One region of the Mesorhizobium sp. M0106 genome, then DNA from elsewhere that is predicted to be linked to it. Evidence: riboswitches for the same ligand, from Rfam matches in the RefSeq annotation. Region 1 holds a riboswitch; the other holds the start of a gene.

What was found. Region 1 has a riboswitch for cobalamin ahead of NKJ55_RS11265 (CbtB domain-containing protein). Riboswitches for the same ligand answer to the same signal wherever they lie in the genome.
Region 2: linked by a shared signal. The riboswitch ahead of metE (5-methyltetrahydropteroyltriglutamate--homocysteine S-methyltransferase) and the one ahead of NKJ55_RS11265 (CbtB domain-containing protein) in region 1 are both predicted to bind cobalamin.

What each region holds. Positions count from the first base shown of each region.
Region 1 covers NZ_JAMYUA010000009.1:40-8,885, reverse strand. Annotated here, with positions in the region: gene NKJ55_RS11305 (phosphatase PAP2 family protein) at 1-689, opposite strand, end outside; gene NKJ55_RS11300 (ArsR/SmtB family transcription factor) at 1,036-1,353, shown strand; gene NKJ55_RS11295 (SRPBCC family protein) at 1,350-1,832, shown strand; gene mgtE (magnesium transporter) at 2,165-3,562, shown strand; gene NKJ55_RS11285 (MerR family transcriptional regulator) at 3,702-4,088, shown strand; gene NKJ55_RS11280 (methyltransferase family protein) at 4,107-4,613, opposite strand; gene NKJ55_RS11275 (heparan-alpha-glucosaminide N-acetyltransferase) at 4,630-5,628, opposite strand; gene NKJ55_RS11270 (SRPBCC family protein) at 5,847-6,014, opposite strand; cobalamin riboswitch at 6,362-6,559, shown strand; gene NKJ55_RS11265 (CbtB domain-containing protein) at 6,596-6,775, shown strand; gene NKJ55_RS11260 (CbtA family protein) at 6,791-7,573, shown strand; gene cobU (bifunctional adenosylcobinamide kinase/adenosylcobinamide-phosphate guanylyltransferase) at 7,566-8,087, shown strand; gene cobO (cob(I)yrinic acid a,c-diamide adenosyltransferase) at 8,089-8,706, shown strand.
Region 2 covers NZ_JAMYUA010000039.1:25,509-34,354, reverse strand. Annotated here, with positions in the region: partial or broken gene glyA (serine hydroxymethyltransferase) at 384-765, shown strand; gene metK (methionine adenosyltransferase) at 820-1,995, shown strand; gene NKJ55_RS27585 (adenosine kinase) at 2,107-3,099, shown strand; gene NKJ55_RS27580 (transposase) at 3,132-3,806, opposite strand; gene NKJ55_RS27575 (MFS transporter) at 4,095-4,346, shown strand; gene NKJ55_RS27570 (helix-turn-helix transcriptional regulator) at 4,408-5,241, shown strand; gene NKJ55_RS27565 (hypothetical protein) at 5,559-5,810, opposite strand; cobalamin riboswitch at 6,362-6,562, shown strand; gene metE (5-methyltetrahydropteroyltriglutamate--homocysteine S-methyltransferase) at 6,658-8,846, shown strand, end outside.

The DNA of each region.
Region 1 (8,846 bases):
CCGCCAAGACTTGGCCGGCCGCTTTGGTAAGCCATCAGGAGATATGCCGCGGGTTCCCGCACCATGTAACTGTGGTCCAGCCTGTCCAGGGCCGCATTCAATCCGTGGAAGCGATCCACGCCGACAAAGTGGTGGTAGTAAACCGGTCCGACCGATGCCAGCGCCAGGGCCAAGACCGTTCCGAGGACGGACAACGTCAGCGCTGCTGCGCAGAGATAGCGGATGCGGGCAATCTCGTCCGACCAGAGCGACACGAAAAGGATGGTGCCGAACCACTGGTAAAACCAAATGACTTCGTAGCTGTTGAAGACGACGAACGACCAATTGTTGCCGTCGAGCTTATGGACGATCTCCCATGGCGGCATCCCGTGCAGCCATTCATCAGCGTCGGCCAACCAGTTGTCGGCATAGTATGGGACGACGGACGGGATGGCGATCTTGTAGGTAGAGAACGCGGTCAAGCTGGCAAAGAAGAACAGCAGCACCAGCAGGCAACCGCGCCAGCGCCCTTGAACCAAATCCAGTGCGTAGCGAACCGGTTGCCGCCGGCCATGGATTAGCGCGGTACAGCAGACGCCACCGATAAACAACACCGGAATGCCAACAAGAAATTTGTGAGAATAGATTAAGGCTGACGTATAGAATACTTCTGGATATAGTGCAGATGCGCCTAAAACGTATGTCGCCATGAACAAGGAGAGGCGCGATTGCCATAGGGCGGAGGGCCTGTAGCGAGAGGCTTCCGTGGTTAGGGCCAAACCAATTTACCCGTTCTTAACGTTTCGCCGGAGAGACACATACACCGATAAGGTAAAAACCTTGCCGCCAGGTTTACTTTTCCCCGGTGGTCGACATTTGCCGGCCGGCCCGCATGCGGTGGATCGATTCCCTGAGCAGTCTTGCATCCGCATCGCTGTCCATGCCCCCGCGTGAAGGAATTGCCCCGGAGCCTCGGGGCCGAGCCGGCCGGTTGCTTGAACACGGGCCCGCCACGCCCTCGGTTGACTTATCATAAGTTTTAGCTTATCATAAGTCATGATTTATGATTATGCAGGAATGGTGGCCTTGGCCGATCCGACGCGCCGCAAGGTGTTCGAGCTCATCGCCGATCGGCCACGCTCGGTCATAGATCTGACGCGAGTGCTTCCGGTCTCGCAGCCGGCGGTATCGCAGCACCTCAAGGTCTTGAAGGAAGCCCGGCTGGTCCGCGCAGAGCCGAAAGGTGCCAGCAACATCTATCATCTCGACCCGCATGGGCTCGGCGAGATGCGCGCCTGGCTCGACCGCATGTGGGGCGATGCGCTCGACGCCTTCAAACGGGAAGTCGACAACAGCAAGGAGAACAGGAAATGACGACCATGATCAAGCCCGCGCCGGTCAGGAAGTCGGTGACGGTGGAGGTGCCGCTCGACAAGGCATTCGATATGTTCACCACAGGATTCGGGCGCTGGTGGCCGGCTTCGCACTCGATCGGCAAATCCGCCCTGACGACCGCGGTGATCGAACCGAAAGCCGGCGGCCGCTGGTACGAGATCGGCGAGGATGGGTCACAATGCGATTGGGGCGAGGTTCTCGCCTGGGATCCGCCGTCAAGGCTGACGCTCGCCTGGCGCATTGGAGCCGGCTGGCGCTACGATCCGGCATTGCTGACCGAAGTCGAGATCCGCTTTGTCGCGCTTGGCGAGAACGCGACGCGTGTGGAACTCGAGCACAGGCTTCTGGAGAACATGGGCGAAACCGCAGAGGCGATGCGCGAGGCCTTCGAATCCGAGGGTGGCTGGAGCGGTCTCCTGGACCGCTATGCGGCTGAGGCCAAGCGCCACGCCGCCTGATCGGGAAGCCTTCCAGTCCAATACCAGCGAGGCCCTCGCACTGTCGGCCTCGCCGTTTTGAATCAGTGTCGATCTGCCCATCTGGTTGACCGGGTCGGGGAGATACGCTGCCCTTTACCTGCCGCCGCGAAGGTTTGCAGCGCCGCAGGTTTGTAGAACGTCCTCTCCTCCTACCATCCGGTATGCGCCGCGTCGTTTGGACGCGCGAACGGCGCTGTAGCAATTTGTCGTTGTGCATGGTCCTTTCGCAAAATCGATTCCGATTGTCAGGGTCATGCGTTAGACCTGACAGGCACCTTATCCGGAAATCCGATGGCGGGAGGGACGAACAGATGACCGGCGCCAGGGCGGCCGAGGAGCGCCGCGCCGACATCTATGACGAGGACGGCGTCATCCTGTCGTCGTTCCTCGCCCAGATCGGTGCCGCGATCGCCGATCGCGATACACTGACGCTGAAGCGCGAAGTCGACGATCTGCACCAGTCGGAACTCGGCCACCTGCTCGAGGCCCTGCACCCGGAACAGCGACGCGCGCTGGTCGAATTGCTGGGCAAGGATTTCGATTTTTCCGCGCTGACCGAGGTTGACGAGGCGATCCGCCGCGACATCGTCGACAGTCTGCCCAATGCGCAGATCGCCCAGGCGGTGCAGGAGCTCGATTCCGACGACGCCGTTTACATTCTCGAGGACCTCGACCAGGAGGACCAGGACGAGATCCTGTCGCAGCTGCCGTTCACCGAGCGGATCAGGCTGCGGCGTTCGCTCGACTATCCCGAAGAGACCGCCGGCCGCCGCATGCAGACCGAGTTCGTCGCGGTGCCGCCGTTCTGGACGATCGGCCAGACCATCGACTACATGCGCGAGGACAACAATCTTCCCGACCGTTTCAGCCAGATCTTCGTCATCGATCCGAGCTTCAAGCTGCTCGGCGCCATCGACCTCGACCAGATCCTGCGTACCAAGCGCTCGGTCAAAGTCGAAGAGGTCATGCATGAGACCAGGCATGCCATCCCGGCCACCATGGACCAGGAGGAGGCGGCACGCGAATTCGAACAATACGATCTTCTGTCCGCCGCCGTCGTCGACGAGAACGAGCGGCTGGTCGGCGTGCTGACCATCGACGACGTCGTCGACGTCATCCAGCAGGAGGCCGAGGAAGATCTGCTGCGCATGGGCGGCGTCGGCGACGAAGAACTCTCGGACAGCATCTTTTCGACCTCGCGCTCGCGCGTGCCGTGGCTGCTGGTCAATCTTTTGACGGCTTTCCTGGCGGCCTCGGTGATCGGCCTGTTCGACCGCACCATCGAGCATATCGTGGCGCTGGCGGTGCTGATGCCGATCGTCGCCGGCATGGGCGGCAATGCCGGCTCGCAGACCATGACGGTCACGGTGCGGGCGCTGGCGACCAGGGACCTCGACATCTACAATGCCGGCCGCATCATCCGCCGCGAAATCGGGGTGGGCTTCATCAACGGCATCATTTTTGCCATCCTGATCGGCCTCGTCGCTGCTGCCTGGTTCCACGATCGCAATCTCGGCGGCATCATTGCGGCTGCGATGATCATCAATATGTTCGTGGCGGCTCTGGCGGGCATCCTTATCCCGCTGCTGCTCGACCGCTTCAAGATCGATCCGGCTGTGGCTTCGGCGGTTTTCGTCACCACGGTCACCGATGTCGTCGGTTTCTTTGCCTTTCTCGGGCTCGCCACATGGTGGTTCGGCGTGCGCTGAACGTCACCTCAATTGACTTTTACGTAAATGCCATGCGAGGCTTTGAAAGGTGCCTTGTCCGCCGATTCTGGTACGCGCCTGGGCGCTGGCGGCGCCGGCCAGTTGGAACTCGCGGCGTGGCCGGGGCATTGGAGTGACGATGCGGGAATATTATTCGATCACGGAGCTGACCCGCGAATTCGACGTGTCGACGCGGACGTTGCGCTTCTACGAGGACGAAGGGCTGGTGCAGCCGGTAAGACGCGGCCGCACGCGGCTGTTCCGTCCGTCGGACCGGCATCTCATCCGCCAGATCATGCGGGGAAAAAGGCTCGGCTTCTCGATCAACGAGATCCGCGAGATCATCCAGATGTACAGGGAGCCGCCCGGCGAGGTAGGCCAGCTCAAGCTGATGATCAAACGCATCGAGGAAAAGCGCGAGGATCTTCGCCAGAAACGCCGCGACCTCGAAGAGACCCTGGCAGAGCTCGACCAGGCCGAGGAATCCTGTGTCGAGCGGCTGGTGGAGCTCGGCGTCACCACCTAAGCCGGTGTCAGCCTCGGCTCAAATCCAGCGCCGCACCCTTTTGGCGTAGTCCCGGTATTTCTTGCCGAATTTGGCCGTCAGCACCTTCTCCTCGCTCTCGATCGTCAGCTTCTGCGTCAGGAACGCCGCGATGACTGCCAGCGGCAGGAACCAGGCGATCCCAGTGACAAAGGCGAGGCTGACCAGCAGCAGCGTGTTGGCGAGGTAGATCGGGTTGCGGCTGACGGCGAAGGGTCCGGTGGTCACCAGATGGTCAGGCACGCCGTTCGGGTTGAGCGTCGTCTTGGCGCGGATCATGGTGCGGATTGCCGTGAACCAGAGCGCGGCAACCGCCACCAACCCCACAAGGCCGGCGGCGAACAGGATGTCGCCGAGAAGATCGCCGATCCACGGCAGCGGATAGAACAGCCCTAGCGCGACGCTGACGATGATGGCGGCGACATAGATCAGCGGCGGCCATGGGATGTGCCCCAGCTTCGGCTGCCCAGGATTTTGCTGCACGGGTTTCGGGTGACTGTCGCTCATTATTGTCCTCCCTCGATTAGCGCGTTCCCGGTTCCGCCGCCTCGGTTTGGGCGGTGCAGGTGCCGGCGAGCTCGCCAATATGCGCCTTCCACTCCGGGGACTGGTCGTTGCTGTAGAGCCGGTCAAGCGAGGCTTCGCCCTGGAGAGTGTCCAGCATGCAGGCACAATAGCTGGAGCAGAACTCGGTGTCGCGTGCCTGCTCGCAGGATATCTGGCAGGATTTCAGAAAACGCACCTCCCTGGTTTCGGCCTGCGCCGGCATGAATTGCGAAAACAGCCAGACCGAGCCGATCAGCACCGGCTGATGGATCAAATAGAAGGCAAGGCTGTGCCGGCCGATGAAGACCAGCGGATTTGCCCAGCGGCCAGGCGCCAAGGCCGACAGCCGCGTCAGCGCGCCGGAGGTGGTGGCGAGCTTGGTAACCGCGATGCCGGCAAGTACGGCGCCGAACCAGGGCAGCAGTGGAACGTAGTCGTTGGAGCGCGGGTTGGTCGCCGACAGGCCGACCCACCACAAAGCCGGATGATCGAAAAGCTCAGATCGCAGGTAGAAAGGCGCGGCAATAGCGAGGGCCGCCACGGCAAGCGTCAGTAGCGCCGGGAGGCGCAGGAACGCCAGGCCGAGCAGGCTGGCGAGCGCGATCTCGTGCAATATGCCGAAGAAGATGAAGCCGTCGGGCGTGGCGATGCGGGTGACCAGCGATATTGTGAGCGCTGCCCCGGCAACCATGGCGAAGCGCTTCCAGAAGCCGGTCCAGCGGATTTTCTTGCCATGGGCGAGATAGAGGCTGATGCCGACCAGGAACAGGAAGCTCGAGGCGATGCAGCGCGCGTAGATTTTCCACCAGCCGAAGGCGGTGAGGCCGGGATCGGTGTAGCCGAAGAATTCGAGGTCCCAGGTGAAATGATAGCTCGCCATGGCAAGCAAAGCGATGCCGCGTGCAATGTCGATAGCGGCGATGCGCTTCGACTTCGGTTGATCCTGAACGGCTGCGCTCGGCGTGTCGATGCTCATGGTCTCGCTGTCTTGGTTCAGCCCCGGCAAGACGACTATCACGGTTGCCACCGTCAAAAGAAGCAGGGCCTTGCGTCGTGTTGGCGCCGGTCGGCATCAGAGCTGCTTTAGGCCAGAGCCGGAAAGCCTTTGGCCGGCGTGCTGGCGTTTTTCGGACTGGGCGCTGTTTTCGCGACGCTCGGCCTGCTGGCGGTGGCCTGCGGCTTCGTCACCTGGCGCTATCTGCCCAAATCGCTTTGATGTGTGAGCGCCGCATGGCGCTCGCGCACCCAGTTGTGGAAGCGGTGCAAGTCGTATTCCTCGGGCATCAGTACGCCGGCCTTGTGGCGCATCGAGCGCAGGCCCATCTGGTTGACCTCGCAGATATCAGCATCCTCCTCCAGCACCTGGGTACCGAACGCGACGATGTTGTCGATATCGGCGGCCGGATCGGCGAGCGCTTCGCGTCGCGGCAGACGAGCAGCCAGTTGCGATACCAGATGGCCTCGAGATCGCGCTGATAGGCTGCGATGTCCCAATAGGCTGTTTGACGGCAGCGTCGGCTCGGGCCGCGTCAGGCCGTTGTAGGGATCGCTTGTTCGGGCTGGGTTGCATGCCGGCTTCCTCCCCACCGCCAGCCGACACCCGGCTGCGAAAATTGTCAATCGCGGCGCCGGTCTGCGAACTTGGCGAGGCGGCGCATTCGCCACACGATCCGGCGGAATTTGGTTTGCCGGGCGCGGCGATTCTGCCTATAGTCGCTGATGTCGTCGGTTCCGTTTGGAACCAAGAGGGAATGCGGTGCGGGCGAAATTGTTTGCCCAATGCCGCGGCTGCCCCCGCAACTGTGTGCGGTAGTCCTCTCCATATGCCACTGAAGGTTCGCCTTCGGGAAGGTGGGGAAGGGCGCTGATCCGCGAGCCAGGAGACCTGCCGGCGACAGGAAACTGACTTCTATGCCCTCGGGTGGAGGGCGAAAGGACAAGACATGAATACCGCTTCCGTTTCGCTCGGCGCTTCCGCCTCCTCGCAGTCGCGTCTCATGCAACTGGCGCTTGCTGCATTCCTCGGCATTTTCGTCATGGGCTTTGTCGGCTTCTCGCATATCGATGCGGTCCACAATGCCGCGCACGACTATCGCCATTCGATGGGCTTTCCCTGCCACTAACAAGGGGCTGACATCATGACACTGTTTCGCAACGTCGTGTTCATCGCGGCGATCGCAGGGCTTGTGGCCGGCGTGGCTCTCGCCTGCATGCAAGCCTATGCCACGGTGCCGCTCATCCTGAAGGCGGAAGTCTACGAACAGGCCGGCGGCGGCCATGACCATGCCGCGGCACCTGCGACACCGGCTGAAAACGCTGCGGGCACGACGGCTATGAGCAGCGCCGCGCCGGCACCGGCTGAAGCAATGGCTCCGGCGGAAGACGAAGGCTGGGCGCCGGCGGACGTTTTCGAACGCTTCGGCTTCAGCGTCGTTGCCAATATCGTCACCGGCATCGGCTTTGCGCTGGTCCTGGTTGCGGTTTCGGAATTCGCCGGCGGCATCGGCAATTGGCGCCAGGGCCTGTTCTGGGGGCTGGCCGGCTTTGCCGCGTTCACGCTGGCGCCGGGCCTCGGCCTGCCGCCGGAACTGCCGGCGATGCCGGCGGCCGACCTTGTCCAACGCCAGATCTGGTGGTGGGCAACAGTGCTGGCGACAGCGGCCGGTCTCGGCCTTATCGTCTTCCGCAGATCGCTGCCGCTGGTGGCTCTTGCCGTGGCGTTGATCGTTGCGCCGCATATCGTCGGCGCGCCGCAGCCCGATAGCTTCGAAACGGCGATCCCGGAAGGCCTGCACCACCAGTTCGTGGTGGCGGTGACGCTGACCAATCTGGTGTTCTGGCTGGTGCTCGGCGCGGTCGTCGGCGTGGTGCGCGGACGCTTCACGGGCACGGCGACCAGCCTGCGCGACAGCTTTGCCTGACCGCGCTGCCGGGGCACTCCCCGGGGCCATCGGGGGGGCGCGCTCCGGAATGCGCGCGCATGCCGAGAGGCTGGTAACGGCCTGTCCGGCGCCGTGGAGCTATATTGCCACCGCGCAGGCCTATGACGAGGAGATGCGCCAGCGCATCGCGCTGCACCGCTCGCGGCGCGGCGCCGGCTGGACGACCATCGATGCGCCGCTCGACCTTGCCGGCGCGATCGGAGCGCTGCCTGACAGCCAGCCGGTGCTGATCGACTGCCTGACGCTGTGGCTGACCAACCATATGCTGGCCGACCATGATGTCGAGGCCGAATGCCGGAGGCTGGCCGATGTGTTGTCGCGGCCGCGTGGGCCGTGGTTCGTGGTGTCCAACGAGGTCGGCCAGGGCATCGTGCCGGACAATGCGCTGGCAAGACGGTTTCGCGACGCCGCCGGTCGGTTGAATCAGGATGTCGCGGCTGTTGCCAGCACCGTGCTTTTGATGGTGGCGGGGCTGCCGCTCAAGGTGAAATGACATGGCTGATACTGTCGATCCCAAGGACGAAGAACGCCACCGCGCCAAGATGGCCAAGCGCAAGGCGGTGCAGGACGCCGAGGTCGCGGCCAAGACGGTCGAGAAGGGGCTGCTGATCGTCAACACCGGACCGGGCAAGGGCAAGACCACGGCCGCCTTTGGGCTGGCGCTCAGGATGCTCGGCTATGGCAAGCGCGTCGGCGTCGTTCAGTTCATCAAGGGCAAGTGGCATACCGGCGAGAAAGACGCCTTTGCCGCCTTCGGCGACCGTGTCGTCTGGCACGCCATGGGCGAGGGCTTTACCTGGGAGACACAGGACCTGAAGCGCGACATCGCGGCGGCCGAGGCTGCCTGGGCGAAAGCGCTGGAGCTGATGGCCAAGCCGTCGATCAGCCTCGTGGTGCTCGACGAGCTGAACATCGCGCTGCGTTACGACTATCTCGACGTCGAAAAGGTGGTAGCGGCGCTGAAGGCGCGTCGCGAAGGCCTGCATGTCGTCGTCACCGGCCGCAACGCCAAACCGGTATTGGTCGAGGCGGCCGATCTGGTCACCGAGATGGGCGTGACCAAGCACCACTTCTCCGCCGGCGTGAAGGCGCAGCAGGGCATCGAGTTCTGAGAGGGTTGCTGGGGAGGCAGAGGCGCGGTGTCTCGACCTCTCAAGATTTGGGTTCCTCGCCCGCCGCGAAGCGGGGGAGAGGTGGCCGCGCACCGGCCCGCAACGGGGGGTTATTAAAGCCCGGGGTACCACAACCAGGG
Region 2 (8,846 bases), on a different contig from region 1:
AGGTCTTTGCGCGCACGCGGACCTAACTGTCTGCCAGCTAGCGGAGATTCTGGGTCTGCGTCGTGAGCACGTTGTACGACACGTCCGGCTACTGGCCAGAGCCGACTTTCTTTACTGCAACGAACAACGCCCGTGGTGCTCGTACCATCTCAAAGCAGCAGGTAAGGACGGCGGGCTGGTTCAGTTGTTGGTTGATCTCCTGCCCCACGGCGATGACTATCACAAACGAGACCTTCAACGGCTCGAAGCGACACAAGACGCGCCGTCGAAGGGGATCGCATGCTTGACCGTGAAATAGATCCAATTGGAGCGCGAAACCACCATGGACAACTCCGCCGACGGCGCCATCGCGCCGCCCGACACTTGCGGACGGTCTCGCTTGGCGGCCTCTGGCCCACGCGCTTGTGGACCGAGGTTATGACCTGGTCACCGGGGGCACTGACAATCACATGCTGATCCTTGATCTTCGCGATCGACCACTATCAGGCAAGGCCTATGCCGAGCGGTTAGCGAAGGCAGGCATCATTGCGAACTTTAATATGGTGCCGGGGGACCCGCGCCATCCTGAGGTCACAAGCGGAATTCGCCTGCGGGCGCCAGCAGTGACGTCAATGGGCTTGCGCGATGTGGAAACCGTGCAAATTGCTGGCTTCATGGACTCCGTCCTCCGGCGAGCCAGAAGACGAAGATCTCCATGCCTGCTTGCGAAGAGACGTTGCCGACCTGTGCGCTGCGTTCGAGGTCCCGGGCCTCACCGACAGGTAAGGTGGGCTAAGCAAAATGCCCCATACAACTCCAACACCCGAAGCGAGGCATTTCATGGCTAGGCAGTTCGTGTTCTCTTCCGAATCGGTTGGCGCGGGACACCCGGATAAGTTGGCCGACAACATCTCGGATGCCATCCTCGATGCCATCCTCCGCACCGATCCCAAGGCGCGCGTCGCCTGTGAAGCGTTGGTAAAATCAGGGATAGTCGTTCTGGCTGGCGAGATTACCAGCGATGCGCGGGTGGATTATAGCCAAGTTGCGCGCGATACGATTCTCGATATTGGATACGACGATGAGGCCGTCGGCTTTGACGGCCGGCGTTGCTCCGTCGTTCATGCACTCACCGAGCAATCGCCCGACATTAGCCAGGGCGTTGACGAGGGACGAGGGCAGGACCTCCAGCAGGGAGCGGGAGATCAGGGCCTCATGTTCGGCTACGCATGCCGCGAAACCGATACCTTGATGCCTTTGCCGATCCAGCTCGCTCATCGCTTGACGAAACGACAGGCAGATGTCCGGAAAGCACGACAGCTTGGCTGGTTGCGTCCTGACATGAAATCCCAAGTCTCAGTGCGCTATGAGGGGTTGCGCCCGGTCGCCCTGGATACCATCGTCGTATCGACCCAACATGACGAGCAGGTCTCGCAAGAGACGGTCCGCGAGGGCGTCATTGAGGAAATCATAAAGCCTGTCCTGCCGACCCACCTGGAGACGGAAGGCATCAGAATTCTGGTCAACCCGACGGGGAGGTTCGTAGTCGGCGGGCCGCGCGGCGACTGCGGTCTCACTGGACGCAAGATCATCGTCGATTCGTATGGTGGGATGGGTCGTCACGGCGGCGGCGCTTTTTCGGGCAAGGACCCGTCCAAGGTTGACCGCTCAGCTGCCTATGCGGCCCGGTATGTCGCAAAGAATATCGTCGCTAGCGGACTTGCGGACGTCTGCGAGGTGCAGCTTGCTTACGCAATCGGCGTGGCCAGTCCGGTTTCTGTCATGGTCAACACGTTCGGGACAGCGAGGGTTGAGGAAAGAAGGATCGAGCGCCTCATTCTTGAGTTGTTTGATCTCAGACCGAAGGGCATTATCAAGATGCTTGATCTCTTACGCCCTATATACCGCAAGACCGCGACCTATGGCCATTTCGGCCGTGAAGAGCCTGACTTCACCTGGGAGAAGACAGACAGGGCCGACGAATTGCGTCGCGAGGCAGGACTTGCCGCCCCGTGAGGGGCTGGCGCTGAACGGATTGGCAAGCGGAAAGGCCATTCCCACTGGCCAGACCCGCCCGCGGCCGGCATGCCAGAAAGCCGGTGGGTTTTTTGGCGGAGACATGAATTGATGCCGGACTATGACGTGCTTTGTATCGGAAATGCCATCGTCGACATCATCGCCCAGTGCGACGAGGCGTTCCTGGAGACGAACGGCATCATCAAGGGCGCAATGAATTTGATCGACACGAGGCGCGCCGAACTGCTCTACAGCCGCATGGGTCCGGCCATCGAAGCCTCGGGCGGCAGCGCCGGCAACACGGCGGCGGGCGTGGCCAGCTTCGGCGGCCGCGCCGCCTTCTTCGGCAAGGTCTCTAACGACGCGCTCGGCGAAATCTACGCGCATGACATCCATGCCCAGGGTGTCGCCTTCGACACCAGGCCGCTTAACGGCGAACCTCCGACGGCGCGCTCGATGATCTTCGTCACGCCGGACGGCGAGCGCTCGATGAACACCTATCTCGGCGCCTGCGTCGAGCTCGGCCCGGAAGACGTCGAGGCCGACAAGGCGTCGGGCGCCGCGGTCACCTATTTCGAGGGCTATCTGTGGGACCCGCCGCGCGCCAAGGAGGCGATCAGGCAGACGGCTAAGCTCGCCCACGCCGCCGGGCGCGAAGTGTCGATGACATTGTCGGACTCGTTCTGCGTCGACCGCTACCGCGACGAGTTCCTCGATCTGATGCGCTCCGGCACCGTCGACATCGTCTTTGCCAACAGCCACGAGATCAAGTCGCTCTACCAGACCGCGTCTTTCGACGAGGCGCTGGCGCTTATCCGCAAGGATTGCAAGATCGCCGCCGTCACCCGTTCGGAAAAGGGCTCGGTCATCGTGCGCGGCGACGAGACGGTCACCATCGAAGCCACCAGGATCCGCGAGCTGGTCGACACGACAGGCGCCGGCGACCTCTACGCCGCCGGCTTCCTCTACGGCTACACGCAAGGCCGCAGCCTGAAGCAGTGCGGCGATCTCGGCTCGCTGGCGGCCGGGCTGGTCATCCAGCAGATCGGCCCAAGGCCAAGGCAGAATCTGCGCCGAGAGGCCGAGCAGGCGGTATTGCTGTAGGTGGGGAGCCAAGAACCAGCTGCCCACCCTTCTTAATCCAGCCCGAGCCTTTTCTTCAGTTCCGCATTCTCCTTGCGGAGACGATCGGCAAGCAGGCTCTTTAGCCGCTTGTTTTCTTCCTCGAGCGCGACGAGATCCTTCAGCCCGTCACTGTCCGCCGCCGGCGCCGCCGCCTTCTTCCAAAGATAATATGTCTGTTCCGAGATGCCGGCTTGCTTCACCGCACTCTTGAGAGTAGCGCCGCCGCCGATCGAGGTCTCGATCTGCGCCAGCTTCTGGGCACGATCCTTCGCGGAGTAGCTCTTTCGGCCTGTTCGCGCTGACGGCGGTGCTTCAGTGGCCGCGGATATCGGCTTGGCGCCGTTCTTGCGGGCAGGCGAGCTCGCCTCAGCTTCTGGCTTCCTCGACCGCCGCGCTCTCGCCTTCGGTTTTGGCGTTTCCGTTTTGTCTGCCGGTTCGCTAACTACTGCTGACCCGGTTTCCAGGGGATTGGCCATGAAATGCTCCACTCGCGGTTCGTGCAACGGTTCAGCATCAAGGACCACTACAGTAGAGTCAACAAGCTGACGATTTAACGGCTCGACTTCCTTTGTTGTCTCGGCCATCGCCGCGGCGATGTCGAAATTGCCCCAGATGGAACGTGCGGATTTTTGATAATTGCGCTTTTGTTTGACTTCCACGGTGAATGGTCGCGTCTGCCGCCTCATAGTTCCTTCCTGAATAGGAGAATGAAGTCGCCGCTCGAATTTTTGGCGCTTCCTGCTTAGCGCGGAGCATTATCGTATAGCCGCTCAACGGGCAAGTGAGGCCGGTCTTCGATGGCTGACCCATCTGGGGGATTTGAGCGGCTTCGCGCGTCCTGCGCATGCCTGTAAGGCCGCCAAGTTTTCTGGGTTAGCAGGCGCGCACTGTGGCAGCTTGGCTTGTACGGCGAGGCCATGGTTGAGTGAGGCGAAATAAATCCAGCCCCGCGGTCAATCCCGAGGCTTCCCACAATGGCGAAGAGAACATCTTCACTCGTTCCTTTTGAGCACAAGACCTTCCGTTCGCTATGGTCGACTGCACTCATTTCGAACCTTGGCACCCCAGTGGAAGGTGCGGCGGCAGCTTGGCTGATGACGAGCATCGCAGCAGTAATTTTTGATCGCCCATTCGTGCTGTGTACCAGCCCTGTGTCTTGCGCAAGTGGTCACGAACGGCTGCCGGAGCCTCGAAGACGCCCTAAAAACACATGCTGCGATTTTTGAACACGCTTGACGTGTTGATTAATTCATCCACAATGCGTGTGTTGAACACGCGAGGTGAGTTATGAACATGAAAGAGCTTAGGGTTCGACTGGGCATGACTCAAAAAGATTTGGCAGAGCAGATGGCAACGACGCAACAGACTGTGGCCCGTTGGGAAACAGGCAAAACGCAGTTGAACGTCGAGCAGATCAAGGACCTTTGTCTCACGTTGAAATGCACGGTCGAGGAGCTGCTGGGCTGGAAGATTGATGTCGAGGAGTGGCGCACGAGCCCGTTTGCAATTGCCGATGCCGAAACGCGATACGGCACGCTCAGAATCAAGACGACTATTGGCAGCCGCCAATATCCTATCGATGAAAAGGCGCGTGAATCGATTTTACGTCAGTTGAAGGAACTTCATAATCTGCGTAGAAATAACACAAGCAGGCCATGGCTGTATTGTTGGAGCCTTGACAACAAAATACTCTTGATAAATCCGCAATATGTCCGCACCATTGAGCTTATCGGTGACGATGTAGAGGAGATGCCAGAGTATTATCATCCAGAAATCTATCGGGCTTTGGATGACTGGGATAAAGGTGAGGTTTCAGGAAAGCTGAAGAAAGAATGCGATGCCATCATCGCAGAGATGGGTGATCAGGAAGCCGTGCGCATGGCCTCCTATGTTCGCGTCACATATGACGACGGAGAAGATGAGTGGAACTTCTTGGATGAAGAAACCGCTACGACTTTCTTCGGATTGGAAGCTGCGACCTTTGACGTTCCCCAGTGTAGTTTCGCCGAAGTGGAGGAAGAAGGTTACTACCGAGCGCGATACGCCAACCTTGATCGCGTCGCGGTGATGGAGGTTCCAAGCGACCGTTATCACAGATTGACCGCGCCCGAGGAAGCTTAGAACCATCCGCGAAGGGCGCATGTTACATCTCGACCTTGCGTGGTGCGTTTTCAGTACGAGATGACGTTAAGCGTAGGTAGTGGCAGGTAAGAGTGCTCGACCAGAAGCTCAACTGCCTCCTCAATATCGCTGCCGATGTGCCGCAGGACACGTCCACGGGAGCGTGGATAGGCGTGAAGTTCCTGCACTCCACGGTCCGCTCTCCCATCGCCGGTGTGTGCCCGACGCCATCTTGTGGACGAGCTTGGCCGCCTGCACCCGGTTGTATTCCGGCTTGCGGTCCGCCTGGGCGGTCCGCCGCGATGGCTATCTCCATGTCAATCGGCGCCGAACTTTGACTGCCCGCTGCTTTTGATGAATTTGGCGAGGTCCCGCGCATAATCACTCTTGGTCTTCTCCTTGAGGCCCTGTGTCGCGAACTTGTGGTCCAGCAGGGCAAACAGGTCCAAGTCCCCCTCCCGTGGCGCTGGCTTGCCCTCACCGCCCTCGGCTTCCAATTGGGGAACCGCTTCTGCGCGCTGCACCGTGGCGATTGTCCGCCCAAGACGCATTACAAGATCGAACGCCAAACCGTGCGCGTGCACGACGATTTGCCGCTCAGGCCTCATTTGGACAGGACTTGAGCTGGCCCGGTGGTTTGAGCCGGGTTACCTTGAGCCGGTGGGCTGCGAACAAGCAGTTCGAGACATTGGCCTCGATCACTTCGCAACAGGCCGCTGCGCCGGGCCTCGGGGTGCTCCCCCCGAAATCGTTGTGTCGTATCACCGAGGGCATCACGGCCAACAGTTTCCACATGGGCAACAGCCTCGCCATTGAGCCGGATGTGGTCGCGAGCAGATCACCAACGAAGCGGTCGGAAGCTCGGAGCCGAAGTTCGACGCCGAGGTGGCGTTCGCATGATGCGGGAAGCAGCACCACGGCGCTTGCCGGTAGTTTGCCGCCGGCAGCCGACGAACTCCTATCCTCCTGGACCGCTGTGCGTTATTGCTTTGATTTACCGGCCGCTCAAGGCTTCCACAGTTTTCGCTTTCGAGGCGACCTTTGGAACATGCCAACGGAAATTTAACATAACGACATAAACATTTCTTTATGCGGCGTTGACAAAGAAGCGAACTGCTGTAATTGTCTCCCGCGTCGTGGTTCTCCGTACGGCGCTGCCGCAGCGGAGCTAAGAGGGAAGCCGGTGCGATGCCGGCGCTGCCCCCGCAACTGTTAGCGGCGAGCCAACCCCACTCATGTCACTGAGGCGAATAGCCTTGGGAAGACGGGTAGAGGCTATGACCCCGCGAGCCAGGAGACCTGCCACGGCGAATTACGTCCACGGGCGGGGTGTCTCGGTGGCCGCTGCAGCCTGGCGTTCGTGCCGGCCTGCTAGCGCCTTCCTTGTCACCGACGCCCCAACCATCGGGGTCTGGCATGACTGTCTCTCAGCAAATTCCTGTAGCAACGCTCGGCGTGCCCCGCTTCGGTCGTCGGCGAGAACTGAAATTCGCGCTTGAAAGCTACTGGTCCGGAAAATCGTCCGCTGCCGACCTTCTCACGACCGCGAAGGCGCTCCGTGCCGCTAGCTGGGAGGAGCAGCACGATCGCGGCGTGTCGAAAATCCCGTCGAACGACTTCTCGCTCTACGACCATGTGCTCGACACCGCAGCCATGGTCGGCGCCGTTCCATCCCGTTACGGCTGGAATAGCGGCGAGGTTCCACTTGACATCTACGTCGCAATGGCGCGCGGCAACCAAGGTCAGACGGAGGATTGTGGGCACGGTGGTCACCAGCATGCGGCTCATCGGCCTGGCGTAACCGCGATGGAAATGACCAAGTGGTTTGACACCAACTATCACTACATTGTGCCGGAACTCAACGATGATCAGACGTTCGCACTCTCGTCGACGAAACCGGTCGATTACTTCATCGAGGCTAAAGCTCTCGGCGTTCACACACGCCCCGTCATCCTTGGACCGATCACCTTCCTCAAGCTGGCGAAATCGCCTGCCGAAGGATTCGATCCCATCGCGCTCCTGCCGCGGCTGCTGCCCGTCTACGAGCAACTCCTGCAGAGGCTGAAGCTGTCTGGAGCCGACTGGGTGCAGATCGATGAGCCAGCGCTTGTCCTCGATCTGAACCCGAACGAACGAGCTGCGTTCGAATTCGCCTATGGCCAGCTGTCGAAAGCCGCGCCCGAGCTGAAGATCATGCTGGCTACCTATTTCGGGCCGCTGGGAGACAATCTCGAAACCGCGGTTTCTCTGCCTCTGGCCGGGCTGCATATTGATCTCGTGCGCGCTCCCGAGCAGCTGGAAACGGTGGGTCGGCTCGCACCGAAGGATCTGGTGCTCTCGCTTGGCTTGATCGATGGCCGCAACGTCTGGCGTGCGAACCTGCCCGCCATTCTCGACCGCATCAAACCGATCGTCGCCGGCTGGCCCTTGGACCGCGTCGAGATCGCGCCTTCTTGCTCGATGCTGCATGTGCCGATCGACCTCCGCATGGAGACGGAACTCGACGCGGACATCAGGTCGTGGCTCGCCTTCGCGGCCCAGAAGACCGACGAGTTGGTGTTGCTTGCCCGGGCCCTGTCCCAAGGCAGGGATGCGGTGGCAGGCGCGTTGAAAGCGTCTGCCGAGGCTGCCGCCACTCGCGTGACATCCACGAAGATCCATGACCCGCTGGTTGAGGGGCGGATCGCCAGCATTGACGACAGCATGAAGCGACGAGAGAGCGCTTTTGCCGAGCGCTCCAGAGTCCAGGCCGGCACGCTCGGGCTGCCGCCGTTCCCGACGACGACCATCGGGTCCTTCCCGCAGACGCCGCAGGTACGCAGGGCGCGGGCCGCTCATGCGAAGGACCAGCTGAGCTATGTCGACTACGAGACCTTCCTGAAGAAGGAGATCGAGGCTGCAATTCGCTGGCAGGAAGAGATCGGGCTGGACGTGCTGGTGCACGGTGAGTTCGAACGAAACGACATGGTACAGCATTTCGGCGAGCAGCTGTCCGGCTTCGCCTTCACTCAGCATGCCTGGGTGCAGAGCTATGGGTCGCGTTACGTGCGCCCCCCCATCATCTTCGGCGACGTATGGAGGCCCAATCCGATGACGCTGCGCTGGTGGCAATTCGCCCAGTCGCTTACGGAAAACCCTGTGAAGGGAATGCTCACAGGCCCAGTGACCATTCTCAACTGGTCTTTTGTTCGCGACGACGTACCCCGCTCCGAGGCATGCCGCCAGATCGCGCTTGCGATCCGCGACGAAGTGACGGATCTCGAATGGTCCGGCGCAAGGATGATCCAGATCGATGAGGCCGCGTTTCGTGAAGGATTGCCACTGCGCAAGTCTGACTGGAAAGACTATCTCGACTGGGCTGTCGAATGCTTCCGGATCGCCTCAACGGGTGTAAAGGACGCGACTCAAATCCATACCCACATGTGCTATTCGGAGTTCAACGAGATCATCGACGCGATCGCTGAAATGGATGCGGATGTCATTTCGATTGAGACGTCGCGCTCGAAAATGGAACTGCTGGACGCCTTCACGAGCTCCAAATATCCGAATGAAATCGGGCCCGGAGTCTACGACATTCACTCACCACGGGTCCCGGAAGTCGGCGA